DNA from 2 places in the Pseudomonas sp. SDT291_1_S447 genome. Region 2 is predicted to be linked to the other one. Evidence: predicted binding sites of a transcription regulator. Region 2 holds the regulator's gene; the other holds the start of a gene.
What was found. Region 2 encodes sigma-54, which starts transcription at its own class of promoters, with help from an activator protein. Its sites were predicted from a motif close to ANTGGCATNNANNTTGCTNT; they were not measured.
Positions count from the first base shown of each region.

Region 1 (3,206 bases), on a different contig from region 2:
TCTGCGACAAATTCCAGACAAAAAAATGCCCGGCGAACCGGGCAAGTTTTTTAATGCGCGTACTTACAGGTTGTAGCCGCGTTCGTTGTGTTGTGCCAGATCGAGGCCAACCGACTCTTCTTCCTCGGTCACACGCAGACCCATGACGGCGTCCAGGACCTTGAGGATGATGAAGGTGACGATCGCGGTGTAGATCACCGTGAAGCCCACGCCTTTGACTTGAATCCAGACTTGCGCACCGATGTCGGTGACGGTGCCGAAGCCACCCAGCGCCGGCGCAGCGAACACACCGGTGAGGATCGCGCCGAGGATACCGCCGATACCGTGTACGCCGAAGGCATCCAGGGAATCGTCATAACCGAGTTTGCGTTTCAGGGTGGTGGCGCAGAAGAAGCACACCACGCCTGCAGCCAGACCGATCACCAGTGCGCCCATCGGGCCTACGGTGCCGGCAGCTGGAGTAATCGCTACCAGACCGGCAACCACACCCGATGCGATACCCAGTGCGCTTGGCTTGCCGTGGGTGACCCACTCGGCAAACATCCAGCCCAGTGCCGCAGCAGCGGTGGCAATCTGAGTGACCAGCATCGCCATACCGGCGGTGCCGTTGGCCGCCGCAGCGGAACCGGCGTTGAAGCCGAACCAGCCGACCCACAGCATCGCCGCGCCCATCAGGGTGTAACCGAGGTTGTGCGGGGCCATCGGGGTGGTCGGGAAGCCTTTGCGCTTGCCCAACACCAGGCAGGCAATCAGACCGGCGACACCGGCGTTGATGTGCACCACGGTGCCGCCCGCGAAGTCGAGTACGCCCCAGTCCCACATCAGGCCGCCGTTGCCGGACCAGACCATGTGCGCGATCGGTGCATAAACCAGGGTGAACCAGATAGCCATGAAGATCAGCATCGCGGAGAACTTCATCCGCTCGGCGAACGCACCGACGATCAGCGCCGGGGTGATGATCGCGAAAGTCATCTGGAAGGTGATGAACACCGCCTCAGGGAACAAAGCCGCTGGGCCGGTCAGGCTCGAAGGCGTGACACCGGCGAGGAACGCCTTGCCCATGCCGCCGAAGAACGAGTTGAAGTTGACGACGCCCTGCTCCATGCCGGTGGTGTCGAACGCAATGCTGTAGCCATAAATGACCCACAGGATGCTGATCAGACCGGTAATGGCGAAGCACTGCATCATCACGGAAAGAATGTTTTTCGAGCGAACCATGCCGCCGTAGAACAGCGCGAGGCCCGGGATGGTCATGAACAGCACAAGTGCCGTTGAGGTCAGCATCCAGGCAGTGTCGCCGGAATTGAGGACTGGGGCCGCCACTTCGTCTGCCGCCATTGCAAGGCTTGGCATTACGATGGACAACAGGGCTCCTAGCCCTGCGAATTTACGCAGAGTCATATTGTTTTCTCCTGGGGCGTTGGGGTTTGTGGCGGCGCTTAGATCGCGTCGGTATCGGTTTCGCCGGTACGGATGCGGATCGCCTGTTCCAGATTGACCACGAAGATCTTGCCGTCACCGATCTTGCCGGTGTTGGCCGCCTTGGTTATCGCCTCGATAACCCGATCCAGATCCTTGTCGTCGATGGCCACGTCGATTTTCACCTTGGGCAGAAAATCGACCACATATTCCGCGCCGCGATACAGCTCGGTGTGACCCTTCTGCCGGCCGAAGCCTTTGACTTCAGTAACGGTAATGCCCTGCACGCCGATTTCGGACAGCGACTCGCGCACGTCGTCCAACTTGAACGGCTTGATGATGGCAGTGACTAGCTTCATGAAAACTCTCTCCCGAATTGGTGGACTTGCCCCAGGAAAACAAACCCGACTCAAGTCTAAGCGCAGTGCCTGGCTTTGTAACGCATCGTCGGCCTTACCTGCCCGACTGACGCCAGCTAACCGCTGCCGACGAAACTCCCCGCTCCGTCTGCCGCACTGCATTCGTCACAGCGACTGCATCAGTGCATGGGTCGAAGGTGACTAAGCAGAAACCTTGCCATCTCGCCAAAATCCCCTGATTTCAATCCCTTGGCCGCTGCCGCAAGCCATCCCGTGCAAAACGCCATCCGGATACGCACAACAACGGTGCGTCGCCATCCGTCCGCCTGCGCGAAAAGCGTGCATCCCTGACCACGAGATTGACTATAGACACTGCGTGATACACTGCCGGCCATTGTTTCCAGGACATCCACCATGCTCGCGCCCAAAGACTTCCTCGACGCCCTGAGCGGCACCGCCTCCCGCCTGTTCAGCGGCGACACCCCGCTGCCGAAAGCCGAAATCGAAAGCCAGTTCAAGATGCTGCTGCAGAGTGCCTTCAGCAAACTCGATCTTGTCAGCCGTGAGGAGTTTGATAGTCAGATGGTTGTGTTGGCGCGTACTCGCGCTCGACTTGAGAGTCTCGAAGCCAAAGTCGCCGAGATGGAAGCCAAGCTGACACCGCCCGCTGAATAATCCGCGCCCCCTGTAGGATCTGCCGAAGGCTGCGATCTTTTGATCTCCAGCCCTTCAACCATCCCGGCAACGTCCTACAACCTGCACCACCGCCGTCCGATTGCGCCGAAAAGCCCAGGTTTCTAACCTCACCCGATGCTGAAAGTTCAGCACCGGGTTTGGCGACCCGAACAGCTTAAGGCGCACGACAACCATGATGGCGGCTACATTTACCGTCACATCGTTTCATGGCGGTTGTGCGTGGGAGACCTTCGGGTCTGCCGGGTTCCTTTTGCTCCGGTTCGCCAACCCGCGTACAACTGCCACCCAATCGTTTGGCGACGATTGAGGGCAGCCCCTTAAGCAAGAGGAACTGCTCAATGAATCAAGAAGAGACTTATCTGACCCCGCACATCTTTACCCGCCACAAACTCCCCCTCCACGCCCTCCTCATCCAGAACCAACCCTGGTTCTGCGCCCGAGACCTGAGTCGCCTGCTGCACATCTACCTCAACGAACGCATGCTGCGAAAACTCGACCCCGACCAATACCAAACCCGCAAAACCTTGATCCACAACCAGATCGAAAACGCCCTGCTGATCAGCGAATCCGGCATCTACGCTCTCCTCGTCTACCACTACTGCCCCGAATACCGAGCGCTGCGCGAATGGCTCACCCACCAGGTCATCCCCACCCTGCGCGACGCCCAACACCCCACCACAAGCGAACGTCCACACCTCAGCTTGCTCAGTTGGCCGGACATGACGTTGAGTT
Region 1 is NZ_JBSVXS010000007.1:118,369-121,574, reverse strand. Features, by position in the region: gene ACW9IR_RS04770 (ammonium transporter) at 64-1,401, opposite strand; gene glnK (P-II family nitrogen regulator) at 1,440-1,778, opposite strand; gene ACW9IR_RS04760 (accessory factor UbiK family protein) at 2,193-2,453, shown strand; gene ACW9IR_RS04755 (BRO-N domain-containing protein) at 2,813-3,206, shown strand, end outside.
Region 1: the regulator sigma-54 is predicted to act here: its motif matches at 1,981-2,000, upstream of glnK (P-II family nitrogen regulator).

Region 2 (3,206 bases):
CGTCAGGAACTCGACAAGGCCGGTCGCCGCAAAGAGCTGGAAAGCCTGCTGCAGGAATTCCACATCAGCCACATCCGCGACAACCTCGGCATGAGCCTGTCCGGTGGTGAACGCCGCCGGGTGGAAATCGCTCGCGCGCTGGCAACGGCACCGAAATTCATCCTGCTCGACGAACCGTTTGCCGGTGTCGATCCGATTTCGGTCGGCGACATCAAGCAGATCATCCACCACCTCAAGGCCAAGGGTATCGGTGTATTGATCACCGACCACAACGTCCGTGAGACGCTGGACATCTGCGAAACCGCTTACATCGTCAACGATGGCCAACTCATTGCTGAAGGCGATGCAGAAACCATCCTGGCCAACGATCTGGTCAAGGAAGTGTATCTGGGTCACGAGTTCCGCTTGTAAGCGTAACAGTGCCCGGTGCGCCGCCCGGGCGCTGTATCGATTCAAGCAGGAATTAATACGCTTTAATTGTTACAGCGCTCTAGGCAAACACTTCAGTTTCAGGCATATAATTTGCTTAAGTTTGGCGCCCCGGCGCCCTGTAGTGGATGGCGCATAGCGCCGGCGAATAAGGTGTTAAGCCCCTGCCATGAAACCATCGCTAGTCTTGAGAATGGGCCAGCAGCTGACGATGACACCGCAGCTGCAACAGGCCATCCGCCTGCTCCAATTGTCGACCCTGGATCTGCAACAGGAAATCCAGGAGGCTCTGGAATCCAATCCGATGCTCGAACGCCAGGAAGAAGGCGACGACTTCGACAATTCCGACCCCATGGCCGACAACGCCGAACAGAAACCCACCGAAATCCAGGAACCCTCCTATCAGGAAACCGCCCCGACGGTGGACAACCTCGAGGACGGCGAATGGAACGAGCGCATTCCCAACGAGCTTCCGGTCGACACCGCCTGGGAAGACGTTTACCAGACCAGCGCCAGCAGCCTGCCCAGCAGCGATGATGACGAGTGGGACTTCACCACCCGCACCTCCGCTGGCGAGAGCCTGCAAAGCCACCTGCTGTGGCAACTGAACCTCGCGCCGATGTCCGACACCGATCGCCTGATCGCCGTGACCCTGATCGACTGCATCAACAATCAGGGCTACCTGGACGAAACCCTCGAAGAGATCCTTGAGGCGTTCGATCCGGAACTGGACATCGAACTGGACGAAATCGAAGCCGTCCTGCACCGCATCCAGCAGTTTGAACCGGCCGGCATCGGCGCCCGCAACCTTGGCGAGTGCCTGCTGCTGCAATTGCGCCAGCTGCCAGTCAAGACGCCTTGGCTGGCTGAAGCCAAGCGTCTGGTCAGCGATTACATCGACCTGCTCGGCGGCCGCGACTACAGCCAGTTGATGCGGCGCATGAAGCTCAAGGAAGACGAGTTGCGCCAGGTCATCGAGCTGGTGCAAAGCCTCAATCCGCGTCCGGGCTCACAGATCGAGTCCACTGAAGCCGAATACGTCGTCCCTGATGTCATCGTGCGCAAGGACAACGAGCGCTGGCTGGTCGAGCTGAATCAGGAATCGGTACCACGCCTGCGCGTCAACGCCCAGTACGCCGGTTTTGTCCGTCGCGCCGACACCAGCGCCGACAACACGTTCATGCGCAATCAGTTGCAGGAAGCTCGCTGGTTCATCAAGAGCCTGCAGAGCCGCAACGAAACCCTGATGAAAGTTGCTACCCAGATCGTCGAACATCAACGCGGCTTCCTGGAGTACGGCGACGAAGCCATGAAGCCACTGGTGCTGCATGACATCGCCGAAGCCGTGGGCATGCACGAATCGACGATTTCCCGGGTGACCACGCAGAAATTCATGCATACCCCGCGCGGTATTTATGAACTGAAATACTTTTTCTCCAGCCACGTCAGCACCTCTGAAGGCGGCGAATGCTCGTCCACGGCGATTCGCGCGATCATCAAAAAACTGGTTGCCGCGGAAAATCAGAAAAAGCCGTTGAGTGACAGCAAGATCGCTGGTTTACTGGAGGCACAAGGCATTCAGGTGGCTCGCCGCACCGTCGCCAAGTACCGCGAATCCCTCGGGATCGCGCCTTCGAGCGAACGCAAGCGGTTGATGTAAGCCACGTTACAGCGTTCCAGTGGCAGGCTATCCAGCCTGCCGCTTTATGCACTGGCAACGAAGGAGAAGCTGTATGCAAGTCAACATCAGTGGACACCAACTGGAAGTGACCGAACCTCTGCGCACCTACATCAACGAAAAACTCGACCGATTAGAGCGCCATTTCGACAAGATCACCAACGTGCAAGTCACGATGTGCGTCGAAAAGCTGAAGCAGAAAATCGAAGCCACCTTGCATATTCCCGGCGGAGAAGTGGTTGCCAATGCCGAGCATGACGACATGTATGCCGCCATTGACCTGCTGACCGACAAGCTGGATCGCCAACTCAAAAAGCATAAGGAAAAGACCCAAAGCCTCCTCCAGGGCGCGACAGGTCGATAACCCCCCATTCCATGATCCGACTTGAAAGTATCCTGACCCCCGGCCGTTCCCTCGTGAACGTGCCGGGTGGCAGTAAAAAGAAAGCCCTCGAACAAATTGCCAACCTGATCGCCCGCGAAGTGCCGGATCTGGCCATGCAGGATGTCTTCGAGGCGTTGATTGCCCGTGAAAAACTCGGTTCCACCGGTTTTGGTAACGGCATCGCCATCCCCCATTGCCGCCTCAAGGGTTGCCAAGCGCCGATCAGCGCGCTGATGCACCTTGACGCTCCGATCGATTTCGACGCCATTGACGGCGCTCCGGTTGACCTGCTGTTTGTTTTGCTGGTCCCGGAAGCCGCCACCGATGCGCATCTGGAGTTGCTACGTCAGATCGCCAGCATGCTGGATCGTAAGGAAGTGCGCGAAAAGCTGCGTAGCGCACCGAGTAGCGAAGCCTTGTATCAGGTCGTCCTGAGCGAGCAGAACGGGCATTAATCATGCGTTTGATCATCGTCAGCGGCCGTTCCGGCTCGGGTAAAAGTACGGCTCTGGATGTCCTTGAGGACAACGGCTATTACTGCATCGACAACCTGCCCGCAGGCTTGCTGCCGGAACTGGCCGAACGCGCACTGATTCACACTGAGCTGGCGCAACCGCTGGTGGCCGTGTCGATCGATGCGCGTAACTTGCCGAGCCATCTGACGCGCTTTCCCGAGTTGCTTGAAGATGTCCGGGCCAAGCACATCCAATGCGA
Region 2 is NZ_JBSVXS010000059.1:7,035-10,240, reverse strand. Features, by position in the region: gene lptB (LPS export ABC transporter ATP-binding protein) at 1-411, shown strand, start outside; gene ACW9IR_RS18175 (RNA polymerase factor sigma-54) at 599-2,089, shown strand; gene hpf (ribosome hibernation-promoting factor, HPF/YfiA family) at 2,163-2,471, shown strand; gene ptsN (PTS IIA-like nitrogen regulatory protein PtsN) at 2,483-2,947, shown strand; gene rapZ (RNase adapter RapZ) at 2,950-3,206, shown strand, end outside.